Regions from separate parts of the Pseudomonas sp. 05N36 genome, predicted to be linked through region 1. Evidence: predicted binding sites of a transcription regulator. Region 1 holds the regulator's gene; each other region holds the start of a gene.
What was found. Region 1 encodes FliA, which starts transcription of late flagellar genes. Its sites were predicted from a motif close to CTAAAGTTTNNNNNNNNNNNGCCGNTAA; they were not measured.
Positions count from the first base shown of each region.

Region 2: a site for FliA is predicted at 1,571-1,598, ahead of motA (flagellar motor stator protein MotA). Genes of this name have one in related genera too.
Region 3: a site for FliA is predicted at 1,364-1,391, ahead of AC1DIH_RS00255 (methyl-accepting chemotaxis protein). Genes of this name have one in related genera too.
Region 4: a site for FliA is predicted at 1,608-1,635, ahead of AC1DIH_RS05730 (methyl-accepting chemotaxis protein). Genes of this name have one in related genera too.

Region 1 covers NZ_JBFTNH010000002.1:125,219-128,329, reverse strand. The annotation lists gene flhF (flagellar biosynthesis protein FlhF) at 1-91, shown strand, start outside; gene fleN (flagellar synthesis regulator FleN) at 206-1,036, shown strand; gene fliA (RNA polymerase sigma factor FliA) at 1,033-1,773, shown strand; gene AC1DIH_RS03650 (chemotaxis response regulator CheY) at 1,940-2,311, shown strand; gene AC1DIH_RS03645 (protein phosphatase CheZ) at 2,343-3,111, shown strand, end outside.
Region 2 covers NZ_JBFTNH010000001.1:340,232-343,342, forward strand. The annotation lists gene motB (flagellar motor protein MotB) at 1-647, opposite strand, end outside; gene motA (flagellar motor stator protein MotA) at 651-1,502, opposite strand; gene AC1DIH_RS01620 (HDOD domain-containing protein) at 1,669-3,111, shown strand, end outside.
Region 3 covers NZ_JBFTNH010000001.1:47,337-50,447, reverse strand. The annotation lists gene AC1DIH_RS00265 (DUF1294 domain-containing protein) at 1-397, opposite strand, end outside; gene AC1DIH_RS00260 (undecaprenyl-diphosphate phosphatase) at 394-1,224, opposite strand; gene AC1DIH_RS00255 (methyl-accepting chemotaxis protein) at 1,523-3,111, shown strand, end outside.
Region 4 covers NZ_JBFTNH010000003.1:200,638-203,748, reverse strand. The annotation lists gene AC1DIH_RS05730 (methyl-accepting chemotaxis protein) at 1-1,555, opposite strand, end outside; gene AC1DIH_RS05725 (hypothetical protein) at 1,998-2,531, shown strand; gene AC1DIH_RS05720 (aldo/keto reductase) at 2,589-3,111, opposite strand, start outside.

The DNA of each region.
Region 1 (3,111 bases):
AAGCGTGCAGATGCAGGAAGAACCCAGCGAAGAAGCCATGGCTGATATGTTCGCTGACCTCTACCACAGCCCGGCCAAGCGTGTCGGCTGAGGTAATAATGAATAGATTTGTATCTACATCGATGGCCTGCCATGCATTGTTCACACGTGAGCGCGCAGCCAGTCATGTAGTCCGCGTCTAAGCAAGACAAGGTAAAGAACGAACATGGGCAGCATGCATCCCGTACAGGTGATCGCAGTGACCGGCGGCAAAGGTGGCGTCGGGAAGACTAATGTGTCAGTGAACTTGTCCCTGGCTCTTGCTGAGCTCGGCCGGCGCGTCATGCTGCTGGATGCCGACCTGGGGCTGGCGAACGTCGACGTCCTGCTGGGGCTCACGCCCAAGCGTACGCTGGCCGACGTCATCGAAGGCCGCTGTGAACTGCGCGATGTATTACTTCAGGGGCCGGGCGGAATTCGCATTGTTCCAGCAGCGTCCGGTACCCAGAGCATGGTTCATCTGAGCCCGGCCCAGCATGCTGGCCTGATTCAGGCATTCAGCGACATTGGCGATAACCTCGACGTCTTGGTGATCGACACGGCGGCGGGCATTGGTGAGTCGGTCGTCAGCTTTGTTCGCGCCGCCCAGGAAGTATTGCTGGTGGTGTGCGACGAGCCGACCTCGATCACTGACGCCTACGCGCTGATCAAGCTGCTCAACCGCGATTACGGCATGAACCGCTTCCGCGTGCTGGCCAACATGGCGCAAAGCCCGCAGGAAGGGCGAAATCTGTTCGCCAAGTTGACCAAGGTCACGGATCGCTTCCTCGACGTCGCCTTACAATACGTCGGTGCGGTGCCTTACGACGAATGTGTGCGCAAGGCGGTGCAGAAGCAGCGCGCCGTGTATGAAGCGTTTCCTCGCTCCAAATGTGCACTGGCGTTCAAGGCCATCGCGCAGAAAGTCGATACCTGGCCGTTGCCTGCCAACCCGCGTGGGCACCTGGAGTTTTTCGTCGAGCGTCTGGTGCAGCAAACTGCGGGTCCGGTTCTATGACAGCCAGCGGTTACAACCTGTACAAGAAGTCGGCGCGTGACGCGCAGTACGAACTGATCGAGCGTTACGCGCCACTGGTAAAACGTATTGCCTATCACCTGTTGGCGCGCTTGCCGGCCAGCGTTCAGGTCGAGGACCTGATCCAGGCAGGCATGATCGGTTTGCTTGAAGTGTCGACCAAGTACGACGCGAGCAAAGGTGCGAGTTTCGAGACGTACGCGGGGATCCGCATCCGTGGTGCGATGCTCGATGAAGTCCGCAAGGGGGACTGGGCACCACGCTCGGTCCACCGCAATACCCGGATGGTGAGTGACGCGATTCGCTCAATTGAAGCTAAAACCGGACGTGACGCTAAAGATCACGAGGTTGCGGCCGAACTCCAATTGAGTCTCGACGATTATTACGGGATTTTGAATGACACCTTGGGCAGTCGCCTGTTCAGCTTCGACGATCTTTTGCAGGACGGCGAGCACGAAGGGCTGCACGAGGATGGCGCGAGTGCTCATCTCGAACCGTCGCGCGACCTGGAAGATGAACGCTTCCAGGCTGCACTGGCGGACGCGATTGCCAATTTGCCGGAGCGTGAGCGACTGGTGTTGGCGCTGTACTACGACGAAGAGCTGAATCTCAAGGAAATCGGTGAGGTCCTTGGGGTCAGTGAATCCCGGGTCAGCCAGTTACACAGCCAGTGCGCAGCCCGTTTGCGGGGGCGTTTGGGGGAGTGGCGAGCGCGCTGACAGCAGTGTGGGGACACTGCGAACGAAACAGGCAGGGCGTAACGCTGTGCCGGTCTTCATCCGTTGTGCTCCAGACAGTCGTCGAGTGCTCTGCCTGATTGATTGAATGGCGTGTTCAGGTGCTGAACGCGTTTAAGACTGCTTGGAGGTCGAATTGGACAAGAACATGAAAATCCTCATCGTTGATGACTTCTCAACGATGCGGCGGATCATCAAGAACCTGTTGCGTGACCTTGGGTTCACCAACACGGTCGAGGCGGACGACGGTACTACCGCCATTCCCGTTCTCAACAGCGGGAGCATCGACTTTCTGGTAACGGACTGGAACATGCCTGGCATGACCGGTATCGACTTGCTGCGCCATGTGCGCGCCGATGAAAAGCTCAAGCACCTGCCGGTGCTGATGGTCACTGCCGAAGCCAAGCGCGAGCAGATCATCGAAGCCGCTCAAGCCGGTGTAAACGGCTATGTGGTCAAACCCTTCACGGCCCAGGCGTTGAAAGAGAAGATCGAAAAAATATTCGAACGCATCGGTTGATGTGCTGAGCCACTGCGCCACGGGGGGAGCTATGGAGCAAAGAGAATCTTCACAGGGCGATTTCGAGTCGACCCTGAAAAAACACGCTCACGAACTGGTCGAAAGCCTTGAAAAGGGCAGGTTCGGTGACGCTGTGCAACTGATCCATGAGCTCAATCAGACCCGTGACCGCGGCCTGTACCAGGAGGTGGGCAAGCTCACTCGCGAGCTGCATAGCGCGATCGTCAATTTTCAGATTGACCCGCACATGCCGCAAGCCGAGGAAGTCTCACAGATCACGGATGCCACTGAGCGCCTGTCCTATGTGGTCAAGCTGACCGAAGCAGCCGCGAACCGGACCATGGATCTGGTCGAGAACAGTACTCCGCTGGTCAATGGCCTGAGCACTGACGCCCAGGCCTTGAGCGCCGACTGGGGGCGTTTCATGCGCCGCGAAGTCGGTGCCGAAGAGTTCCGCGAACTGGCCCGGCGTGTCGACGGTTTCCTGACGCGTAGCGTCGAGGAGAGCCAGGTCGTCTCGGGCAACCTCAACGATATTCTGCTGGCTCAGGATTACCAGGACCTGACCGGTCAGGTGATCAAGCGCGTGACTCAACTGGTCACCGAAGTCGAAAGCAACCTGCTCAAGCTCGTGCTCATGGCCAGTCAGGTAGACCGCTTTGCGGGCATCGAACATGACCATGAAGCGATGCTGGCTGAAAAAGATCCGCAAAAACATCTCTCTCAGGGTGAAGGTCCGCAGATTCATGCCGATAAAAGAGAAGACGTTGTGTCCGGTCAGGACGATGTGGACGATTTGT
Region 2 (3,111 bases), on a different contig from region 1:
CAGTTGCCGAAATCGCCGGTGCCTGCATAAGGCTTGGCGTCGGTGTGACCGCCGATGCTGATCTTGTTCGGCACCGCTTTGATGGTGTCGGCCATGGCCAGCAAAATGTCTTCGAAGTACGGCTTCAAGCGAGCGCTGCCCGAGTCGAACATCGGCCGATTTTCGGAATCGATGATCTGGATGCGCAAGCCATCTGGAGTGATGTCGAAAAGAATCTGGTCCTTGAACTTCTGCAACTGCGGGTTCTCTTCGACCTTGTTCTGCAATTCTTGGAGCAACAGTTCAAGGCGTTCCTTCTCGACTTCCTCGGCCATTTTTTCGACCTGTTCGGTATCGACGGTGACCTTGTCCGGTTGCGGCTGGGACTTGACCTCGGGATTGAGGGTCTTGTCCGGCGCCAGCACCGGCGTGCCGCCCAGGTCGATAATGAACGGCGTACCGCTTTCAGAGAAGCCGATCGGGTCCTTGAAGTAACCGGCAATGGCGATCTTCTGTTCCGGTGTGGCGGTAGATAACAGCCACAGCACCAGGAAGAACGCCATCATCGCTGTCGCGAAGTCAGCGAAGGCGATTTTCCACGCGCCCCCGTGATGCCCGCCAGCGTAGCGCTTGACGCGCTTGATGATTATCGGCTGATTATTCTCCATGACTTAACGACCGCGCACCGCTTGTTCCAGGTCAGCGAAGCTCGGACGGTGTGCCGGGTACAGAACCTTGCGCCCGAACTCCACCGCCAGCGATGGCGGCATGCCGGAAGCCGAAGCCACCAACGAGGCCTTGATGGCTTCGTAGATGTTCAGCTCTTCCTTGGCATCGTGAGCCAGGGAGTGCGCCAACGGACCGAAGAAACCGTAGGCCGCGAGAATACCGAAGAAGGTACCGACCAGTGCGGCACCGACGTGCAGACCGATGGACTTCTGATCGCCCTCACCCAGCGAGGCCATGGTCACCACGATACCCAGTACCGCCGCGACGATACCGAAGCCGGGCATGGCATCCGCGATACCGTTGACCGCATGCGACGGGTGTTCGAGGTCTTCCTTGAGGCTGAACAGCTCCATGTCGAACAGGCCCTCAAGCTCATGCGGCGCCATGTTGCCGGACGACATGATGCGCAAGTAATCGCAGATGAACGCGGTCATGCGGTCGTCTTTGAGAACCGCCGGGTATTTGGCGAAAATCGGGCTGGCAGCAGCGTCTTCGATATCGCCTTCAATGGCCATCATGCCTTCGCGACGGCTCTTGTTGAGGATCTCGTAGATCAGGCCCAGCACCTCCAGGTAGAAGGTGTGATTGAAGCGCGAACTGAACATGCCCAAGGATTTCTTGAGCACATGTTTCGTCATGTGGCCGGGGTTGGCCTGCAGGAACGCACCCAGCGCCGCACCGCCGATGATCATCACCTCGAAAGGCTGGATCAGGGCGGCAATCTTGCCGTGGGAGAGCACGTATCCGCCGAGCACGCTCGCGAATACGACGATGATGCCGATAATTTTAGCCATAGGTAGAAGGTACTTACTTAAGTCGGGTTCAAGGTCATATTCGGAAGTTAAAAAATCTCTTCTTCTACTTATCGGCAAAACTGCGCCAGACTATAGCCAGTTAAGGCGAAAAGCTAATTTGGCCCGCTCCGGGCGTGTTTAATGCAGACGATGATCGCGCCCAACCATGGCTAATGAAACGACCGTTCCAACTGCTAGACCGACCACACTCGAAGGCTGGGTCAAGCTGCTCGATGGCGCAACCTTGCCCGTGCCGCGAACCAGCCATGACCGCGTCTGCAAGGCTATCGCCGACAATCGCAGCTCGTTGCGCGATATTGCCGAATTAATGCAAGGCAGCCCGGCCCTGGCCCTCAGCGTCATCCGCGAAGCCAATCGCCACACCCACGGCAGCATGAGCGAGCCCAGCGAGAACCTGGAAGTGGCGATCAATCGCCTCGGTCTCAAGCGCACCGAAGAACTGCTCGCGCGCCTGCCCGCCCTGCCCGAGAACGAAATCCCGCCGGCCCTGCGCCAACTTCAATTGATCAGCCTGCACGCGACCCAACAGGCCAACGGCTTTTTTGCCAGTCGCCTGGCGCGGCTCTGGCAGGATATCCACTGGGGTAGCCTGCTGTTCCTCTCGCCGTTCTGGCCACTGGCCCTGACCTTCCCGCAGCTGCTGGAAGACTGGGAGCTGCGGGTCCTGCACAAGCGCGAGCCAGCAAGCAAGGTCGAAAAAGAATTGTTCGGTGTCCGCCTGCTGGAACTCGGCCAGGCACTGGTGGAAGTCTGGCGCCTGCCAATCTGGGTAGGACAAGGCTATCGATTGCTGCTCAATGAACAACGCGAACTGGCGAAAGTCGTGCATATCGCCCGCGACGCCGAGCACCCGTTGCGCCAGCAAAACCGTCTTGATGACGACCCGATCCTGCGCCGCTGGCTCAATCAACCGGCCAACACAGTATTGATGGCCAACGGTCTGGCGTTATCGGCGCAGCAAGCCTGGAGCAGCCCTCACTGCCTGCGCTGGCAGTTTCTGACCAGCCTCTACCTGCAAATGCCGATGGACGAGGTCCAGCAGCAACTGCACCAGCAAGCCGCACTCAGCGCGCGCAACCATGCCATGCCCGACCTCTGGCATCCCGCCGGGGCATTGCTCTGGCCATGGGACGAGCGGCGCCTTCATCGCGGCCAGCTTCCGGCGCCCGCCCCCACCGCCGAAGACCTGACAAAGTGGCGCAAGCAATGCGCAGAACTGCTGGCGGAGCCAAGCCGCTTTACCAACGCCATGCACCTGACCACCTCTGCGCGGGATGCACTGGTTGCCTGCGGCATGCGCCGGGTGATGATTCTGATGGCTGATCGCACCCACAGCCAGTTGCGCGTACATCAGATTCACGGCCTGCCTAAAGAGGCTGCAACGCTGAACTGTGTGGTCAGCCAGAGCAGCGTGCTGCAACGCCTGCTCTCGCAACAGGCTCAGGTACGCCTGACACCAGCCAACACCGCACAATTTTCAGCCTTGCTACCCGCCAGCCTGCGTTCATTGTTCGGCGGCGAGCACCTGCTGCTGCGCTCACTGGTCAACAATGGCCGGGTGATCATGCTGGTCGTGGCGGACCAGGGC
Region 3 (3,111 bases), on a different contig from region 1:
GCCTGAAGAGGCCAGCGTCGAGAAACAACTGATCGATCCAGAACACCTCATGCAGCAGCACGATGATCCAGAACACCAGTTGATAGGACACTTTGCGGGTCTTGTGCCGAAATACTTGCTGGGCAAGCAAGGCGCCCGGCCAGCCACCGGCCAGTTCGATTGCGTGCAACACGTTTTCCGGTGTACGCCAGCTGTCTGCCCGGGCCTTGCGCTTGTCGTGCCAGTACAGGAGGAACGCCAGCAGGCTGACAATCCCATAGGCCACGAGCGGAATCAGCGAAATCCCGCGCCACCACATAAGCATCGAGCCAATTGCCGGCAAGGCGCACAGCACCAGGAACACCAGGCCTTTGAGGCGCGGGTTTTGAATCCCGCGCCCATTGCGTGGCTCAATCATGATGTAGCCGCCGCCCAATCGACCCAACCGAACTGCCAGGTCGCCAGGATCAACAAACCGAACACGATCCGGTACCAGGCAAACGCAGCGTAGCTGTGGCTGGCGATGAATTTGAGCAAGCCCTTGACCGCGATCATCGCGAATATAAACGCAGTGACGAAACCGATGGCGAACACCGGGAGGTCAGCGGCCTGAAACAGGTCGCGATACTTGTAGCCGGAGTACACCGCGGCGCCGACCATGGTCGGCATGGCCAGGAAGAACGAAAACTCCGTGGCGGTTTTACGCGACAGGCCAAACAACAAGCCGCCGATGATCGTCGAACCGGAGCGCGAAGTGCCGGGAATCATTGCCAGGCACTGGGCAAAACCGACCTTCAGGGCGTCTTTCCAGGTGATCTCGTCGACGGTTTCGGCGTGCACGCTGTGCTCGCGACGCTCAGCCCACAACATGATGACCCCGCCCACTACCAGCGCCGTTGCCACGGTGATCGGGTTGAACAGGTATTTGTGGATCATATTGGCGAAGATCACCCCCAGCACCACGGCCGGCATGAAAGCGATCAACAGGTTGACGGTAAACCGTTGAGCGTTGCGCTGCGTTGGCAGCCCCGTCACCACGTCGAGGATCTTGCGGCGAAACTCCCAGACCACGGCCAGGATCGCCCCGAGCTGGATGATGATGTTGAATGCCTTCTCGCGTTCGCCACCGAAGTTGAGCAAATCCGCGACGATAATCTGGTGCCCGGTGCTGGAAATGGGCAAAAACTCTGTCAGTCCTTCTACAACGCCAAGAATCAAAGCCTGAACGGCGGTCCAAAAATCCATTAATCCCCCAATGAAACGATGCCTCCAAGGCATGCCTCGCTAATAAAATTCAAGCGTCCACTGCGATCAGCGTCACCCAATGGCAACACGCACGATCTTCACGTGAAACCGTAAAAACCCCATGAAAAATCAGCGCAATTTCAGGTTTTTGCTGATGCGGCCGAAATCCTATCAGACATGCCTGAATAACGCTGCGCCGTAATTGGACTTGAGTCGGATAGGCTCAACAGCAAAAACGTGCCTGAATGCAGGCGGTCGTTTATGACAGAACAAGAACAAAAAACGGGGTAACACGGTTATGAATAGCTTGCGCAGTGTGTCGATCAGCCGCCGTCTGTGGCTCATCCTGATTGTGGCTGTGCTGATGCTGTTGACGTTGGGTGTGCTGATGCTCAAGCAGATCCACGATGACCTCTATCAGGCCAAGGCCCAGAAAACCCAGCATGTGGTGCAGACAGCCAGCGGCATTCTGGCCTACTACCACGACCTGGAAACCGCCGGCACCCTGACCCGCGAAGCGGCGCAGAAACAGGCATTGAGCGTGGTGCGCGGATTGCGCTACGACCAGAACGACTACTTCTGGATCAACGACCTGACGCCCGTGATGGTCATGCACCCGACCAATCCGAAACTTGAAGGCCAGAACCTTTCCGCGATCAAGGATCCGGACGGCTTCGCGTTGTTCAACGAGATGGCGGCCATCGCCAAGGCCAAGGGCGCCGGTATGGTTGACTATCGCTGGCCAAAACCGGGCGCCAGTACACCGGTCCAGAAAACCTCCTACGTGAAACTCTTCGAGCCCTGGGGCTGGGTCATTGGTTCGGGTGTGTACATCGATGACATGCAGGCCGAGTTTTACGCACAGATGTGGCAAACATCGCTCGTCGGGCTCGCCATTGCTGTCCTTATGGCACTGCTGGTGATCCTGATTGCGCGCAGTATCGTGCGCCCACTCCAGGAAACCGTGCACGCCATGGCCAATATCGCCAGCGGCGAAAGCGATCTGACCCGTAGCCTTGATACTCACGGTCAGGACGAAGTGACCGAATTGGCGCAGCATTTCAACGCCTTCACGGAAAAATTGCGTCGGGTCATCACTCAGTTGCAACTGTCCGCCAGTGCCCTGGGGCAGTCATCCAGCGACTTGGGCAACGATGCGGCCCAGGCCCAGGCGCGCAGCCAGCAACAGTCCCAACAAATGGAACTGGTGGCGACCGCGATCAATGAAGTGACCTATGGCGTGCAGGACGTGGCCAGGAATGCCGAACACGCCGCCAGCGAAATGCGCGATGCACAAGCGCAGGCACAACAGGGACAAGTAAACATCGATGGGAGCTTGCAGCAGATCGATCAACTGTCGAGCACCATCGATCAAGCCGTTGAGGTGATCCGCACCCTGGCCACCGAAAGCACACAGATCGGCAGCGTGCTCGAAGTGATCCGCTCGATCGCCGAACAGACCAATCTGCTGGCGCTCAATGCGGCCATTGAAGCGGCCCGTGCCGGTGAGCAGGGACGGGGCTTCGCCGTGGTGGCCGATGAAGTCCGGCTGCTGGCACAGCGCACACAAAAATCCACGGCTGAAATCCAGTCGATGATCGAGCGCTTGCAGAGCCATTCCGAAGCGGCAGTCAAAGTGATCGGCGATAGCAGCCGCGCCTCGCAACTGACCATTGAACAGGCCGGGTTGGCGGGTGCCAGCCTGAGCGCGATCGGCCAGGCCCTGAACAATCTCAACGGCCTGAACGCCTCGATTGCCAGTGCAACCCTGCAACAGGCGCATGTGGTCGAGGATATCAACCAGAACGTCACCCAGGCCGCTGGTTTGTCCCACAGCACCGCCTTGGCTGCTGAGCAGTCGAGCGTCGCAAGTGTGCATTTGAAGGA
Region 4 (3,111 bases), on a different contig from region 1:
CGGCCTCAATCGCGGCGTTGAGTGCCAGCAGGTTGGTTTGTCCGGCGATGGCGCCGATCACCCCGAGGATTTCGGTGATGCGCTGGGCATCCTGCTGCATGCTTTGGACTTTGTGGGTGGCACTGGCCACTTCACCGATCAAGGCGATCACGCTGCTTGAGGCTTCACCCACTACCACCCGTGAGCGGTCCGCGTGTTCGTTGGCGCGCTGGGTAAACGCCGCGGTTTCTGCGGCGTTCTCGGCAACGCTGTCGGCGGTCGAGCTCATCTCGGTGATGGCGGTGACGGTCTGGTCGGTCTCCGAGGCATGACGCTGCAGGATCTGGTTGGTGTGTGCCGAGGTCTGTTGCAGCTTTTCCAGGCTTGAGGCCATGGCGCCCGTGGCCTGGGTGACTTCGCCGATCATGTTTTGCAGGTAGGCGATGAAGGTGTTGACCGAATGACCGATCGCGCCCAGTTCATCCTCGGCGCGAATAGTGATGCGCCGGGTCAGGTCGGCGTCGCCGGTGGACAGCGCGTCGATGTTGGCTTTCAAGGCTTTCATGCGCTGGATCAGTTGGCGGATCGCATAGATTTGCAGCAGCACCAGCAGCAGAACCATCGGGATCTGCAACAGGCTCAAGGTGCTCAAGACGTCGTCGCGTTGAGCGGTGATCAGGTGGGTCGGCAGGGCGGTGGCAAGGAACCACGGTGTGCCTTCGATCGGGCGCATGAAGAACGTGTTCGCCACGCCTTGATTGTCGAACTCGACGCGTTGCAGCGAGGCGTCATGGCGCTCAAGCGCGGTTTTGATTTGCGCGGCAAAAGGCGAGTTGCCAGCCAATTCCCTGATGTTTTTCAGGACAATCGGAGCACTGATGCGCGAGCTGTTGCTGATGATCTTGCCGTCGGCCTCGACGATCAGCATTTCGGCGCCCAGGTCTTTTTCCTTGCGCGCCACCAGGTCGTTGAAGAAGCCCAGAGTGACGTCAATGGTCGCGACTCCGTACGGCACGCCATTGCGCGCTATCGCCATGGCGCAGTTGGTGCGCGGTTCGGCGCTGGCATCGTCCTTGTAGGCCGCGGCCCAGGCGCATTGACCGCGCGGTGTCTGCATGCCGCCCTTGTACCAGGACTGGTCGTAATAGTTGGGCGCCGCGTCGCTGTTCCAGAACGTGTTGACGGCCAGTTTGCCCGACGCATCCCGGTGCCAGAAAGTACTGAACTTGTTGCGTCCGGCTTCGCGCTGGCCAGGCAACGGCCAGATCCCGCCACCAAACACCTTCAGCTCACCGTACTGGTCCACCAAGCCAGGCAACACGGTGTCGATGGTTGCGCTGTCGAGCAGGGGGATGGTCTGGGTGATGCTGCGTTGTTGCGCTTGAACCTTGTTCAACTCGCCCTGGATCTGTTCGGCCACTTCGGCAATACGGTTCAGGGCCACCTGTTCTTCCGTGTGCCGAAGTTTCGGCGCGACCAACTGACTGATGCCCGCCACCGTCAAGGCGAACAACAACAGGATGAACAGCACCAGAAACAGCGTGTAACGGGCTTGAATGGTACGGAATGCGGGCATGAACCTGTCCTTGTGCTAAGCGCTCTTGTTGATTTGGTGCGGCGTTTAGCAGCTATCGGCCTGCGGCAGGCCGGCTTTAGTACCATAGTCCCAAAACAGGCTTTTTATAGACGACCGGTAAGTCACGGGCGTGAGCCATTTCCACGTTCCTTCAGGATCGGCAACGTGGTTTATTTCCGGAGGATTCAAGTGAATTCAATGACAGTCTGATTGTTAAACAATTGTTTCAGACCAATGAATTCAAGGGGTTGGTGGTTTGTATCCGAATTGTACAAGAATTGTAAAAAACGGAAATATTAGTAGGTGGAGGGGCGCTGGCACATTGATACTTGCGTACCAATTCATCAGTTGAACAAGGACTCTTTATGGTCACCTTACAAGGACGTCTGCGCGCTTCGGGGTATCTCCCGGCCAGGCTCACGCTGCGCACAGGGGCATTGTCATGACTATCGGTTATGTCGGTGGCTGGACCAGCAAGGCCGGGTTACTGGTTCGCGAGGGCGGGACGGGGACTAAACCTGTATCGCAGAGCGTCAAGGTCAGGCAGATGCTCGCACTGGTGGGCAGCGACCCTTTGGCGCTCAACACCGCGAAAATGAACGAGCAGAAGCTCTACAAGAATTTCAAGGGATTCAACCCTGAGACCGTCACGGTCAAACAGCTCGGCAACGTCAGTACCTTTTTGCGCGAGCGGGGTTTGATCAGTGATGTGACGGCGCTGACGCTGCTCAACGCCGGTGACAAGTTCGATCGCTTTGGGGTGCAGAAAGACCCGGATGAAAAATTCAATGCACTGGAATACTTCGCCATGCAGCTGGATAACATCCAGAGCAACAACCTCAAGGGCAACAAGTACGCCAATCACCTGGTTCCCGAATATAAAAAGGCGATTTACGTCCTGCAGAACCTGAAGACTTATGGCATGGGCAATGGCACCGCTGTTCCAAACACCAAAGGTGTCAGCGGCAAAGCCTGATCTTCAAGTGCAACAGGCCCGTCATACACCGCATGAACGGGCCTGCGACGCTCAATGTTATCGATCGAGCATCTGCATGACGGCCTGCGGGTAACGCGCCCCGAGCACCGCGTCATCCGGAAAAATCGCCTCCAGCGCCGACAAGTCTTCCTGACTTAATACTACGTCCAGCGCGGCGACATTCTCCTCCAGATACTTGCGCTGCTTGGTACCCGGAATAGGGATCAGGTAATCGCCTTGCGCCAGTACCCAGGCCAACGCCAGTTGCCCTGCGGTTACGTTTTTTTCCGCTGCCAGCGCTTGCACCTGCTCGACCAACTGCAAGTTCCGCTTGAAGTTTTCGCCCTGAAAGCGCGGGCTGAAGCGCCGGTAATCGTCCGCGGCAAAATCGTCAGGACTTTTCAGGGCCCCCGTCAGAAAGCCTCGACCGAGCGGGCTGTACGGCACAAAGGCAATCCCCAGGCGCTGGCAGGTGGCCAGGCAATCGTTGTGCTCCTGATCGCGGCTCCATAGCGAGTATTCACTTTGCAGCGCGCTGATCGGATGAACCTTATGCGCTCGTTCAAGGGTTTTCGCCGAG